Regions from separate parts of the Psychrobacillus psychrodurans genome, predicted to be linked through region 2. Evidence: riboswitches for the same ligand, from Rfam matches in the RefSeq annotation. Region 2 holds a riboswitch; the other holds the start of a gene.
The links. Region 2 has a riboswitch for FMN ahead of ribE (riboflavin synthase). Riboswitches for the same ligand answer to the same signal wherever they lie in the genome.
Positions count from the first base shown of each region.

Region 1: linked by a shared signal. The riboswitch ahead of ACQCPR_RS07645 (ECF transporter S component) and the one ahead of ribE (riboflavin synthase) in region 2 are both predicted to bind FMN.

Region 1 covers NZ_CP189791.1:1,624,472-1,632,381, forward strand. The annotation lists gene ACQCPR_RS07630 (ATP-binding protein) at 1-380, shown strand, start outside; gene sigX (RNA polymerase sigma factor SigX) at 695-1,231, shown strand; gene ACQCPR_RS07640 (hypothetical protein) at 1,224-2,468, shown strand; FMN riboswitch at 2,771-2,903, shown strand; gene ACQCPR_RS07645 (ECF transporter S component) at 3,057-3,650, shown strand; gene ACQCPR_RS07650 (ferredoxin) at 4,265-4,513, opposite strand; gene ACQCPR_RS07655 (helix-turn-helix domain-containing protein) at 4,624-5,655, shown strand; gene ACQCPR_RS07660 (RecQ family ATP-dependent DNA helicase) at 5,652-7,067, shown strand; gene ACQCPR_RS07665 (LysM peptidoglycan-binding domain-containing protein) at 7,148-7,744, shown strand; gene ACQCPR_RS07670 (CBS domain-containing protein) at 7,823-7,910, shown strand, end outside.
Region 2 covers NZ_CP189791.1:1,480,409-1,488,318, reverse strand. The annotation lists gene hpaB (4-hydroxyphenylacetate 3-monooxygenase, oxygenase component) at 1-210, opposite strand, end outside; gene ACQCPR_RS06930 (SDR family NAD(P)-dependent oxidoreductase) at 987-1,772, opposite strand; gene ACQCPR_RS06925 (DUF3889 domain-containing protein) at 2,020-2,343, shown strand; gene ribH (6,7-dimethyl-8-ribityllumazine synthase) at 2,450-2,914, opposite strand; partial or broken gene ribB (3,4-dihydroxy-2-butanone-4-phosphate synthase) at 2,951-3,538, opposite strand; gene ribE (riboflavin synthase) at 3,551-4,186, opposite strand; FMN riboswitch at 4,326-4,457, opposite strand; FMN riboswitch at 4,646-4,777, opposite strand; FMN riboswitch at 4,985-5,116, opposite strand; gene ACQCPR_RS06905 (hypothetical protein) at 5,407-5,631, shown strand; gene ACQCPR_RS06900 (YitT family protein) at 5,692-6,552, opposite strand; gene ACQCPR_RS06895 (3-hydroxyacyl-CoA dehydrogenase) at 6,770-7,663, shown strand; gene ACQCPR_RS06890 (protein adenylyltransferase SelO) at 7,718-7,910, opposite strand, start outside.

The sequences.
Region 1 (7,910 bases), 140 kb from region 2:
TTTCCTTTAAACATAATATAGATGAAAATTTATCGATGGAAATTGATGAAGATCGTATGGAACAAGTGTTAACCAATTTAATCGATAATGCCCTTAGGCATACAAAAGAGAATGGTTCTGTCACCGTCCAATTATGTAAGTCAGATACACAATTTGTTATAAAGGTAATCGACACTGGATATGGCATTCCAAAAGAAGATCTTCCGTATGTATTCGAACGTTTTTATAAAGCTGATAAGGCTAGAACTAGAGGGAAAAGTGGCACTGGTTTAGGATTGGCAATTGCGAAAAACATTGTGGAAAGACATGATGGTGTGCTAACTGCAGAAAGTGAAATTGGAGTAGGTACATCCTTTATTATTAACTTGCCAATAAAGTGAAACTACAAACTGTGAAGATTACCTTCACATCCCGAGGGATGAAAATGGACTCTTGTATATAACGCTGTGTATTGATTCGGACCGCAATACCTGAGTAAACAACTTCCTGATGGTCCGTGTCTCGTGGGAAGCGTGTTACAGAGACAGATCCATCTGTCGTAGCGTTTTCAACTATGTTCTACGTTGGGCTTATACAGGCAGTTATTCTCCCATCTAATCTTCTAAATGAGAGTTGTATTGTCTGTGTTAATGTGGGAAAAGGCGTGTAACAAATATGTACTTGAAACGACTAATTGAAAGAACGGGGGGAGCCTATGAATGACTCCGTTTTCCACCGCTTGTATGATACCTATCATCAAGACGTTTTTCAGTTTCTCATATATTTGGTGAAAAATAGACAAACTGCAGAAGACTTGGTTCAAGAAGTATATGTACGAGTGCTTAAAGCTTACAGTAGCTTTGAGGGGAAAAGCTCAGAAAAGACATGGCTATTTTCAATAGCCAAAAATATTGCAATTGACCATTTTAGAAAACAAACCGTCAGAAAAAAAAGGTTATTTGACTCATTTGACTGGGAAACGATGCAACTTGCATCTTCCGAAATGTTACCGGAAGATTTAGTACAGCTTAATGATGAGATGAGAACATTATTAATTGCATTGGATGATTGTACGGGAGATCAGAAAATGGTTATTATTATGCGATATTTCCAGGAACTTTCGATTGCGGAAACGTCGGAAATTCTAAATTGGTCGGAAGGGAAAGTGAAGACAACGCAACATCGTGCAATAAAAGCACTTCGTGAACGATTATCTGATAAGCAAAAGGAGGCAGATGTTCATCATGAGTGAGAAAAAGACAGAAGATCGTGTATTAGATGAGCTATTAAATAACATGCCGAAGTTTACAGATAAACGCTCGAAAGATGAAATGTATAAACTGGTAAAATCCAAAATAGAAATTCAGGAGAGGCCTGAGAAACGTAATCGACTAGAGGTTTCAATGAACAAATGGCTACCTTTTATCATTTCCGTAGCTTCTGTCCTTATATTAACAGTTCTCGTCTCTTCCTTTATAAATAAGAATGAGAGTTCCACAGCTGATAAAGCCCAAGAGTCATCTATGGCAAAAGATCATATGAGAACGATGGACATACCAGAAGAAGCATCAATGGCTACTGAAGAAGACAAGTCTAGCGATATGTCGACTATGTCTGGAAAAATAGTATCTTCGTATGAATTAGTTCCTTTCGACAGTCTAATTACTTCTGTTTACGAGAACGATTTAAATGGAGGAACAGTTTTTCATTTTTCTTTATTAGAAAATGCTCTCTCTATTCCAATAACGATTGTAATTCCTAAAGAACAAATAGATATGGATTTTCCAAATAAGACACCAAATAGCTTCGAGCTATATGAAAGATACGCATTTGGGATTGATGAGATTTCCCTTGGATTCCAAGAATACCATCCTTACAAAGGTTACTTTTTGACAGAAGGTAAAATGTTAAAGCACTACTTACCAGTAGATCATGGTTATGATGCTGCCCCTGGAACAATGGCGCCTTATCTAGCTTCTATCAATGAAATTTTCACTGATTTTGATACCTTTTTAAGGGTCAATGAAGATGGTTCGCCGATTGACTGGGATCAAGTCGGTACGCTAGATGAACCTGTGGAGCTAAAAGGTACAGAGAAAAAGGTAAATTACTTTGCATATAATGGTTCTAATGGAGAGACATATTTAGCACCTAATTTTAATAAAACATTCGCTACATTATCGGAAGCATTGATGGATATGAGAGATCCTGGAAATGATATATACACTTCTGTTATACCAAATAATGTGACCTACACAATAAGAGAGGATAAAGGTTTAGTAATACGCTTCGATAAACCTTTAAACCTGGAATCTTTAGATGTGAGTGAGGCATCTCGATTATTAGAAGCTTTTTCCCTAACTGCCGCAAGCTTTAATCAATCCATCCAATTAGAAAATGTTGTACAAGAAAGTTGGGATGGAATTAATTTAAGCAGCTCACTTCCTGTTCCAATCGGACCGAATGGTTTTACTTTGCGAACCAACTAAATAACGTAACTGCCAATGCTTATCAACTAAAGCTTGGCAGTTTTTTTGTATCTGGGTAAGCGATAGCCTATAAAGTTATGGAAATAGCCCATAAACAATCAATCCAGGAATAATAACGAGATGAAAGCCCATAAGATTTCAAATATAGCCATTAATTAAATCAAAAAAGCCCGTAAATTTTTTATTATAGCCTATATTAGGATGTTGGTCTCAATTACAAACAGGTCTGTTGCATATATTGTTTATATTTGATAAAATGTTATTAATTCAAGATATTAATCTTGAAGATCAACAAAATATTGATTCATCTTCGGGGCAGGGTGCAATTCCCGACCGGCGGTATTAGAAATTTATTTCTTCAGCCCGCGAACCTTAACAGGTTGATTTGGTTAAATTCCAAAGCCGACAGTATAGTCTGGATGGGAGAAGGTGAAGGTGCAGTCGTTTCTCGTATGCTTATACGGATACGCTTATTTAAGTGTACCTTGTTTCTCCCTTGAACTTTATTGGTTCAAGGGATTCTTTAAGTGTGCAAACGAGCTGAACCTTTCTTCTTGTGGAGTGAATCGCAAAAGGAGAGAGGATTTTATGTTAAAAGGCAAAACGCGAATGCTTATTGCAGTCGCAATGCTTAGTAGTATTTCTTTTGTTTTAATGTTACTTGCATTTCCATTACCGGTTTTACCGGCATATTTGAAGGTGGACTTTAGTGATATACCAGCTTTAATCGCTGCAATCACGATGGGACCAATAGCAGGAATTCTAGTCGCATTTTTAAAGAATGTGTTAGATTGGTTATTTGCAGGAAGTCCAACTGGTGTACCTGTTGGTCATATGGCTAACTTTGTAACTAGTATCTTATTTTTAACACCAGTGTATTTGATTTATCGTAAAGTTACTACGTCAAAAGGAATTATGGTAGGACTAGGAGCAGGTACAGTATCTATGGCGATTGGTATGAGTGTTTTAAATTATTATGTGTTTTTACCAATGTACACTTATTTCTTAAATTTCCCAATGGAAACCGGTACTGCCTTGTTTAATACTATCATTTTCGGTATTTTACCTTTTAATTTGATTAAAGGCGTAATAGTAACTATTGTGATGATTGTATTATTTAAACGTATAAAACCTTTACTTGATAAGGTTACTAATTCATATATGAAACCTAATACAAATTAAAAAAAGTTGTTTCTCCATTAGGAGGAACAACTTTTTTTTTAGAGGATAGTAAATATAAATGGATAATACCGCGATTATTATAGGATCATCTAAGACATCATTCATAGCATTGTAACTAATAAGTAGAAAACAACAATTAGTAATTCAGTTACATTAGGTTATGAATTAATCAAATATTTTGGGGGAATTATCCATTTCGCAAGTATAAGGCAATAAACCGCAAGTAAATATGGACCAAGTGCAAGTAAGCTCTTTACGACCGCAAGTAAGAAACAGATGTAAGCAAGTAAACAATAGGTGAGTGCAAGTAACGATAAAATTGGATTCAATTATTTCATAAAAGATGAGGATGTATACGCACAAAGCCTATGTTCCGAGTGCTTTATGATATGAAGTGCATCGCATACCAAACAGCAGAAGGGCGAGGATAGGTAAACGCCAATTTCACTAAATATTCACTTGGTAACAATATAGCAAAACGTCTGTCCAAGCCTTCGTAAACGATTGGGACAGGTTTTGACCTTAAAGGCACTGGTATCTTTTTTTCCCAGTTTTTCTTACAGAATAAAAAAGAATGGTGATCATGACAAGAGTCACAACCACCATTCAATATACTATTCGAATTTCAAAGCGTCGCCTTCAAATGATTCATCTGCTACTTTAATAGAATCAGTAGGACAACCTTCAAATGCATCCTCCATGTCCTCCATTAGTTCTTCTGGAACTTCTGTTGTACCCATGTTATCATCTAAAATAACGAAGGCAATACCTTCATCATCATAATCATAAATATCTGGGGCAGCTGCTCCACATGCTCCGCATGCAATACATGTATCTTTATCTACAATTGTATATTTTGCCATTATTATATTCTCTCCTTTATAACTACTAAAACGAATATGCTATCTTATTCATTCTAAAGATGTTTTCCATACATTTCAACCAAAATACTTCAGAAAAGAGAGGTATTCCTATGCATTTTCATCAAATATTACTATTTATAATACATAAAATATCTGGGCAACGTTCTGAGAATGCCCCATATTATTTATTAAAAGGCAAAAAATCAGGACAAACCATTCAAGATGTGACATATTTTCAACTTCATGCTTTCTTCTCTATCCTTCCACAATTATCGAAGGAAGATTATGATGAAGCGATAAATGAGCTGTTTAAAAATGAGTTTATTCGGGTAAATGAATCACTCGTATATATAACTGAAAAAGGAATTGAAATACTACCGAGTGATAAAGAACCTCTATTTAATGGTTGGAAATATAGGGGCAAGGAACAACTTTTTTGGAAAAGAATAGACTTAGTTATCCAAACATTATCGCAGTTCCAAGCGAATGAAAAAAAATTCGTACCAAACCAAAAGGATATTTCTATACAGCATTTTGTTAAAGACTTTTTAATCCAAAATAATTTTCGTGAATTTAACTTGAATACCGACATTAAGCAAGAAATTTTTTATTTACTTGAAAATCCTTCTTTTGATGACATACACAGAACGTTGTTTGTTTATCGGCTTAGTGGCTATAAGACAACTGGTTTGACATGGGAACAACTGGCTCGCCACTATCATATGACAGACTTGAACATCAAAATAATTTTTTTAGAATGTTTACATAGTATGTTAGACAATATTTCGATAGAGACAAGTCCCCGGTTATTTAATTTAGCTAAAGATATTCGTATCGATACGCCTCTAACTGAATCTGCTTTTAAAACAAATAGTCTATTCGAAAAGGGATATTCTATTGAAGAAATTGCTAAAATAAGAAAATTGAAGATTAATACAATAGAAGATCATGTTATTGAAATAGTCTCAAACGATAAAAATTTCTCTATTTCTGCTTTTATTTCTAAGGAGCAAGTAGAAGAAATTCTTCATCTATCAAACGAACTAGAAACAAAAAAACTCACATTAATAAAACAAAGATTACCGGAAATTAGTTTCTTTCAAGTGCGCTTAGCATTGACGAAGGGAGAAAAGAATTCTTGAATAAATTAAATGAAATTCTTCAGAAAAAGTTCGGTCATGAAAACTTCCGAGATGGGCAACAGGAAATAATTGAACAAATTATAGAAGGAAAGGATGTTGTTGCTATACTTCCTACTGGTATGGGGAAATCCCTTCTTTATCAACTACCAGCATACCTAATGGAAGGAACTGTGATTATCGTGTCACCTCTTTTATCTCTTATGCAGGATCAAGTGGAGCAACTAAAATTACTAGGAGAAAAAAGAGTTATTGCCATAAATTCATTTTTACCATTCCAAGAAAGAGAAATGGCTTTTCGTCACTTAGATGATTTTAAATTTATATTTACTTCACCAGAGATGCTCCAAAATGAACAATTTAACCGTGCGCTTAGAGAGCTTTCCATCGCATATGTTGTAGCAGATGAGGCGCATTGTATTTCTCAGTGGGGGTTTGATTTTCGACCTGATTATTTGAGGATATCAAGTTGGATACATTCGCTAAAAGCCGTAAATGTTCTTGCATTAACAGCAACTGCGACAAGCGAAGTTGTCAAAGATATTAAAGAAACTTTACGGATGACAAAACCATTTGAATACATTCATTCACTTGATCGTCCTGCTATTGCATATGAAATAGTAGAGGTTGAAAACCAACAAGAAAAAATGAAATGGATATTAGGTAGAGTTATCTCTACTGAAGGTCCAGGAATAATTTATACACAATCACGTAAAAAGACGGAAGTTTATGCAACAATGCTAAGAGAACAAGGAATTTCTGTTGCCTATTACCACGCAAAAATGGAGCAAAGTGACAGGATATTAATCCAGCAACAGTTTCAGCAGGGACAATTAGATTGGATCTGTGCGACAAATGCTTTTGGAATGGGTATTCACAAAGATAATATCAGGCAAATTATTCATGATCATATTCCGACATCTGTAGCAGGCTATATGCAGGAGGTTGGAAGAGCTGCAAGAGATGGCAATCAGGCGATCGCCTCACTCTTATATACTTCTTCAGATGTTGAGCAAACATTTTACGTAGCGATGCAAGATTTTCCAGAGGAACAAGACATTCATTTTGCTTATCAAGAAGAATATTCTGAAGTTGAACAGGCAGAGACTACAAGCCGCATTCTAGCTTATTGGAAAGAGCAATTAAATGAACAGCAAACTATTCAATTATTTAAGCAAATTAAACAAAAAAAGTGGCAGGATATTCAAAGTTTTTACTTAATGATTCGAAATGATTCTTGTTTGAGGGAGCAGCTACTTCATTATTTTGATCAAGCATTAATAGAACGACCCCATCATTGTTGCTCCAAATGTAAATTAAATGTTTCTAGCATTTTAAGGAAAAGAACTGATGAAAAGAATAGGCAAGATGAAATGAATTGGATAGATAGATTAAATATACTTCTTCCATCATAATACTTTTGTTAAGTTTACTTTTTCTACAATATTCGTCATAATAGAAGTAGAAATGAAGGCAGAAATGGAGTTTGAATAAAATGAACCAAGATGATTATCAAAAAAAAATCGACGAACATCGACAATCCATAGGACAAGATGACGATACCAATGAAATGAGAAGAAGTAGAAGTTCAAATCAGAAACCAAAGAAAAAATCTAGAAATTTATTAATCCCAGTTGTTTTTTGCATTTTCATATTAATCCCAATTAGTATATTTATTTACGTACAATTTTTCTATGTAGCTGATCCAGATAAAGCAGAAGTAGTAAAAAATGATACGATACATGTAGAAACGCAAGCTATTAATAATGGGACAGAAAAAGATGAAACTACCAAAGCAGAAGAAAAAGAAGAAGTAGAAGTTCCAGTGGTAACTACTCCTGAAGAAACTGAGCAACCAGCTGAACAGACAGAGGAAGTTACTGAAGAGCCAAAGCAAGAAGAAGTAGCAGTAGATAAAACAGAACCTACAGAAGCAGCTAGTTCCAAAACGCATATAGTTAAGGAAAATGAAACACTATATCGTATTGCCGTTAATTATTATAAAGATCCAGCAGCGGTCGAAAAAATAAAATCTGCTAATGGTCTTTCGTCAAATGAAATTTCTGTTGGTCAAAAGTTAGTACTACCTTAAACATATACAAAGAAGGATATTTTTCATAAATGTTGAATATATAATATAGGGTATATTCTAGTTGGAAGAGGTGCTAATATGTTTGTAAAAAGTGTGATGGTCCCAAAAGAAAAGTGTATTACAGTTCAAGTAGATACTTCTGTATCGTCGGCTCTTCGTGTTTTAG
Region 2 (7,910 bases):
CCATTTTTTTGTAGTTGGAGATAAATAAGTTAGAACATTTTTTAAGTCTTTGTCATGCTGAAGATCGTACAATCTAGCCTGACTTTTTATAATTCCTTTAAAAGCAGGATGCTCAGAAATGTTCCCTGATACAGGCTTTCCGTCTATCCAAACATCCGCTTTAAGCTGATCGATCCGATTAATATACTGCTTGCCTGTTATAGCTGGCATACTTTCACTCCTAATGTTTAGGCTGCACTTAGCTCTATAATATTACTTTTAGAGTAGAGTTGTGACTGTAAAGGTGGGATGATTCCACTGCTCTTTCAGGAGATGGTTTGTAAATTACAAATAACCATGTGTTAAAAAAGTAGGATTACAGGATAGCGAGGAAGAAGGTTTAATTCATGGCTATTAGAAAGTCGAAATAGAAATTCGGGATATATAACACATATGACGCCTAAGAAATCAAAAGGAAGTGATTTTCTTATTAAAGCAGATACAATGGAAGAGCTTGAACGCAAATGTAAAATTGACTTGGAGGACTTCAAGCAACTATTAAACTAAAAATTACTGAAAAAGCTACAAATGAGGATTGTGGTCGAGGAAACTCTGCTTATGATCTAATATAAATATTGACTGATTTAAATAATTAGAAACCCTTTTACAATTAGGATTTCTAGTTTTGTTTTCAATTCCATAATATTATTAAATTTACATTTTAATTGAGTCAATTTCATAATTACTTGTATTATTTAAAAGTACGTATGTTTACATAATATTGTAATAAATTATTCGTTTTTAGGGAAAGTTGATCCCGTCGATTGGAGTGGCAGCCGGCGACTCCAGCGGGAACAGCACGAGCTGAAAGCCCCGCAGGAACGTAGTGACGAGGAGATTGAAGCCGTGCCCGCGGAAAGCGTCCGCCTAGAACGGAAATCAGCATTGTTCGGGTTTAACTAAATAATATTTTTTATGAAATTGACTCAATTGATATTCTATTTCCCTTAAAGTGTTCCACCAGATCCACCATCGATATTTACGGCTGTTCCAGTTACATAGGACGCAGCATCGGATACTAGAAAAGTAATGACATTTGCTGCTTCAGTTGTTTCACCAATTCGTTGAAGTGGAATCGTAGGACCTACTACATTTCTAGAATATTCTTCCCAAGTAAGTTCTGGAGCGTCCTTTTTCCATTTTAATTCGATTTGATTACTTCTGATAAGTCCAATGCAAACTGTATTTACCCGAATATTGTCTTTGCCTAAGTCTTTACTCATAGCTTTAGTCAAAGCCATTCCAGCTGCTCGACTAACTGTCGTTGGTAAAGAACTTGCAGGCGGTGTTTTCCCTAAAACTGCTGTTACGTTTACAATAGCTCCTCCGCCTACTTCTCTCATATAGGGAATTGCAGCTTTTGAGGTATGTATTGCTCCAAATAATTTTAAGTCTAAATCTGTTTGCCATAAATCTGTATCTACTGAATCGAAAGGATTGGCAGAGGAAGTACCCGCATTATTAACTAAGATATCAATTCGACCATAATGACTAATTGTTTTTTGAATGATTTCTTTACAAGCTTCCTCTTTTGTAATGTCAGCAGGAACAATTAATACGTCTGCTCCTGTTTCAGTTTTAATAAATGCAGCTGCCTCTTTTAATTTTTCTTTTCCTCGTGCACAAAGTACTACACTTGCTCCCTCTTGCACTAATTGCAATGCTGTTTGTAAACCTATACCTTTACTTGAACCAGTAACTATTGCTACTTTTCCTGCTAATCCTAATTCCATTATGTTGCCCCCTTGATTTCGGTATCCTGTTCATCTTTCATTATATTACAAGTTTATCATTTTTCAGAATTATTACTCTCGTTATATAAAAACAGGCTACATGAAAGAATATATGTACTGATGAAGAAATACAACTTCCTTAAAACCTAAATTACGTTGTATTCGATAATGTTTTAATAAACATGCCTCTTCATAGAATTATTTTCAACGAAAGACTCATCCTAAACAAAAGGAAAGGAGTTTAATCATGCAGAAAATAGTTATTGCACTTGGAATTATTACTTCTACCCAATTAGTTCCAGCACATATACAGTCGATTGCACCTACACAACAGGAAATACCTGCTTATGCTAAGTGGGGACAGCTAGCTATGAAAGAAGCTCAATCCAAATATCCGAATGCAAGTATTATTGACTACCTACATGAAGGAAAGGAAACTAAAGAAAGTTCTACAATTGAAAAATTTAAGTTATTGTTAAAAGATAGTGGTAAGGAATTTGGAGTATCTGTAAGGATTGAATATATTACTGATACTGATGAGCTTGTTAATATTCAAATACAAGAAAATTAGGATTTATTTTTAACATTTTTTTCTTATTATAATAAGGAATATTATTAGTAAACTAACCAATGACCTGTTGCGTTGGTCATTGGCTTCTATATTATTATCGCTCTTTTTACATTATCTTCAAAAGATTTGCCATCTCAATTGCTGATATAGCAGCATCGTACCCTTTATTCCCTACTTTTGTACCCGCTCGTTCAATAGCCTGTTCAATTGATTCAGTTGTAACAATACCGAAAATAATTGGAACTCCAGTTTGTAAACCTACTTGAGCGATTCCTTTTGCAGCCTCATTACATACATAGTCATAGTGTGTAGTAGCTCCACGAATTACTGTTCCAAGACCAATGACAGCATTATAATTATGTGATTCAGCCATTTTTTTTGCAATAAACGGTACTTCGAATACACCTGGAACCCATGCGACTTCTATGTTTTCTTCCTTTACGCCGTGACGTTTCAATCCATCTATTGCGCCATCAACAAGCTTTGCATTAATGAAATCATTAAAACGCCCTACGACAATACCTATTTTCAAATCTGTTCCGATTAAATTTGCTTCTATTGTTTTTACCATCTTATTCTCTCCTTAGTTACCTTTAATATTTATTAAGTAATTTGATAATTCTTCAATTGTTACAATCTTCACTTGAAATTGTTGGGCAAATTCCAGTAAATCTGGTAAGCGTGCCATTGTCCCATCTTCGTTCATAATTTCACAAATTACACCAGCTTTTGACGATGCACAGAGCATTCCAAAATCCACTGCAGCTTCTGTATGTCCTCGTCTTTCTAATACACCACCAGGTTTTGCAATAAGAGGAAAGACATGTCCAGGTCGCTTAAATTGTAATGCTCTTGCTTCTGGATTAATCACTTGCAACATTGTTTTAGAACGATCGAAAGCACTAATCCCTGTTGATGTGGTCTCGTGATCAATCGACACAGTGAATGCCGTTTGATGAAAATCTGTATTGTTAGAAACCATCGGATGCAATTGTAATTCCTGGGCAATTTCTTCATGAATAGGCATACAAATCAACCCCCGACCATACTTAGCCATGAAATTAATATTTTCTGGTGTAGCAAATTCTGCTAAGCAAAGAAAATCGCCTTCGTTCTCGCGGTTTTCATCATCAATTAAAATAATGATCTTACCTTGTTTTAAATCCGTTATTGCTTCTTCTATCGTATTTAGCATGTTATTATCTCCTTAAAAACCGTTCTGCTTTAGAAAATCTTGTGTAATAGTTGATTCCTTTTTATTTTTAACATATTGATACATATACTTTCCTAGCATGTCACATTCAATATTGACTAGTTCACGCTCTTTCTTCATCCCTAACACTGTCTCTTTGTTTGTATGGGGAATTAGTGAAATAGTTATTGTCGACTTTGTTATTTCAAAAATAGTTAAACTTGTGCCATCTACGGTAATAGATCCTTTAGGAATACAAAAGTGACTTACATCTTCTGGTACAGTAATATCAATATAAACTGCATTTGCAGTAGGTCGTTTCTTCAATATCGTACCTACTCCGTCAACATGTCCGGAAACGAAATGTCCACCAAAACGGCCATTTGCGCCCATTGCTCGTTCTAGGTTAACAGCTGACCCATTATTTAATAAATTGGTTGTAGTCGCATGAAACGTTTCTGGCATTACATCTACTGTAAATTCAGTTTGAGAAAATGTGATTACAGTTAAACAAACACCATTTACTGAAATGCTATCGCCCAATCTTATATCTTCTAAAATTCTGTCAGCTTGGATAGAAAGTTGCATACTGCTAGCACTTTTTCGAATGTTATTTACTATACCTTGCTCTTCTACAATTCCTGTAAACATTGTATCCTCCTTTACTAATATGTTTTGAGGAGAAATCAGAAGCTTCTTAAAAACAAAAAACTCCGCCCACAAAGGTGACAGAGGAAAATTAGGTAGATTCAAACAAGCCTTTTGTCAATATTTCTCAAAAAGCATCGAACTACTCCTTCTCCCATCCAGACTATAACTGTCGGCTTTGGAATCTCACCAAATCATGCGTTTTACGGCTCACAGGCTTCAAGATTGCTCTCTTACTGTCGATTGGGACTTTCACCCGACCCCGAAGGATAATTATTCAATTTTGAAAAGCGCTAGCTCCTATGTCAACCTTGCCAAGCGCTAGAAGAATTGCAATAAAGACGTTCTTTTCTGGACATTAAAAAACACATCCAGAATTCATTGGATGCGAGAGAAGTCATACTTTAATAAGCCCTTTTATACCGTTTTTTAGCATAACTAAAAAACCTACTCATTAGGCACTTATTCCTTCTCCCATCCAGACTATAACTGTCGGCTTTGGATTCACACCAAATCATGCGTTTTACGGCTCACAGGCTTTAAGATTGCTCTTTTACTGTCGATTGGGACTTTCACCCGACCCCGAAGGATAATTATTCAATTTTGAAAAGCGCAAGCTCCTATGTCAACCTTGAACGCGCTAGAAGAATTGCAATAATGGCAATCTTCGCCTTAATTGCTAAGTCTTATCCAGACATAAAAAAACACATCCAGAATTCATTGGATGCGAGAGAAGTCATACTTTAATAAGCCCTTTTATACCGTTTTTTAGCATAACTAAAAAACCTACTCATTAGGCACTTATTCCTTCTCCCATCCAGACTGTAACTGTCGGCTTTGGACTCTCACCAAATCATGCGTTTTACGGCTCACAGGCTTCAAGATTGCTCTCTTACTGTCGATTGGGACTTTCACCCGACCCCGAAGGATAAATTATTTAATTGGTCTAAGAATAACAAGTCCTTAAATTTTTTGCAAGTTATTCCGATTACAAACTCCTAACAAAAATTAAATCAGAAATCTAAAAGTCCGTCCACATTAACATTTACAATTGCAATGATTGCTTATTTTAGCCAGAACTATTCTGTCTTGAGTTTATTGTTATGAACACCTCTTCTTTTTAAATAGATATACTAATATGTTTACAACTTATAGAAGTTCTATATCTTTCAAATAATCATAAAATACATAGATTCTAAAATATAAAATAAGGGGAAATGGAAATGTATGCTGTTCATTTTATGGAGAAAAATATAATTGTTTTAACTCAAGTATTGAGAGATATACCTGTGGTCGAAGACAATCTAAAAATTAAAGGCCGAAAAGGCAAAGTGATTAGTGTCCAAGAAACCGAAGAAAATGGCATCCATGTACAAGTTGAATTTGAACAGATTGTAGATAAAAATAAAGCTGCTACAAAAGAACTTGGAAAGAAAAAACGAAAATAATTTTTGTATAATAAATACCCGTTAAATGACGATAGTTACTCATTTAACGGGTTTATTGTATTAGTGAATATCACGTTTTTTGAAGCTACCGCCTCTTACTTCTGCCACATCTGTGATCACAACAAAAGCACTTGTGTCCAATTCTTTAATAATCGTCATTAATTTGTTTTCTTCCATACGAGTAATTACACATGTAACAATATCCATTGTTTCATTTGAAAAACCGCCACGTCCACTTGAATATGTAACACCACGACCTAAACGATCTTGAATTGCAGAGCCAATCTTCTCAGATTGTTTACTAACAATACGTACAGATTTAGACTTTTCAAGACCAACTTGAATTACATCAATTACGATTTTAGCTATGTAATAAGTAGTAGCTGAATAAAGTGCACTTTCTAAACCATATATAAAACCTGCACCTACAAAAATAAACGCATTGATAAGTAAAATGATATCTCCTACTGAAAACGGTACTTTTCGAGATACAAGGACTGCTAAAACTTCTGCTCCATCAAGAGCTCCACCGTTTCGAAGGACAACCCCAATACCAACACCTAGCATTACTCCCCCAGATATTACTACTAATAAAGGATCCTTTGCACTTAAAATTGGCTCGATATGATGCAGTAAAACTGTAGAAATAGATAGTGATGCTATTCCAACAATACTCATTATTGCAAAGGTTTTACCTACTTGTTTATATCCTAAATATACAAATGGAATGTTTAATACAAATAGTAATACGCCAAGAGGAATATTAAATAAATATGTTCCCATGATACTAACGCCTGTTACCCCACCGTCAATAACTGAGTTTGGTATTAATACAGCTTCAAGTGCATAACCCGCAATAGCTGCACCTATTACGATTAAAATTATTCGTCGGGTTGTATCCGCTACTTTGTTCGTCTGCATACGCTTTTAAAACTCCTTTTTCTAAAAATTGAACCTAACTAGATTACTCTTTAATTTTAAAGATAAAAAAGCTATGTTACAAGTTAGAGTTCCTATAATTAGCCCTTTCTATATTATATAGTGTTTGTTATATTCATTTTGCTAAACTCTGCTTGAACATTCGCTTAAAGGGTATAGTAAAACGATTATACTTTTTACATTGGAGAGGAGATTGTAAATGAATTACGAACAAATTACTGTTGCTGGTAGTGGAGTTTTGGGAAGTCAAATAGCTTTTCAAACGGCATTTAATGGTTTTCAAGTTGCAGTATATGATATTAATGATGAGGCTCTTGACAATGCAAAAAATAGAATGATGAATTTAAAATTACGTTATAAAGAAGATTTAGGAGCTACTGACGGAGAAGTTAACGAAGCATATAATCGTATTTCTTTCTACACTGATTTAGAAAAAGCTGTAACTGAAGCGGATCTCGTAATCGAAGCAATCCCTGAAGTTGTACCAATAAAAAATAATTTCTATAAGGACTTAAGCAAAGTTGCACCACAAAAGACAATTTTTGCAACTAACTCTTCTACATTACTACCTAGCCAATTTGCCGAAGTAACAGGTCGACCAGGAAAATTTCTAGCATTACACTTTGCCAATGAAATTTGGATGAACAATACAGCCGAAATTATGAAACACCCTGGAACAGAGACACAAGTTTTTAATGACGTGATTAAATTTGCCAAAGCTATTGGGATGGTAGCCTTACCACTACAAAAAGAACAGCCAGGATATATATTGAATTCTCTACTAGTTCCTTTTTTAGAAGCTGCTCAACAACTATTAATAAATGACATTGCTGATCCGGAAACTATCGATAAAACTTGGATGATTGCAACCGGCTCTCCAAAAGGTCCATTTGCTATTTTGGATATCGTTGGAATTAATACCGCATACAATATTGCCAATGCAAAAGGACAATCTGGCAACGATCATTTCATTAAGTTGGCCAATATTTTAAAAACGGAGTATATCGATAAAGGCAAAACTGGCAGTGAAGCTGGAGAAGGATTTTACAAATATCCAAACCCCAATTATTTGAAACCTGATTTTTTGTCCTAATTTATTAGTACAAGCCTGTAAACTTAGAATGTTTACAGGCTTGTTTTAACTTTTTTAAGTACCGCAAAACGTTTTATACGGTCTTGAGGTATCAGGGGGTAGTGAAGTATAATCCATATGATCAGAACTATAATCGTATGGTTTTGAAATTACTTTAAGAAGGCTCTTTAGCACACTATAATCTTTATTATTCACTGCTGCTTCAATTGCTTCTTCTACCCGATGATTTCTTGGAATGACTGCAGGA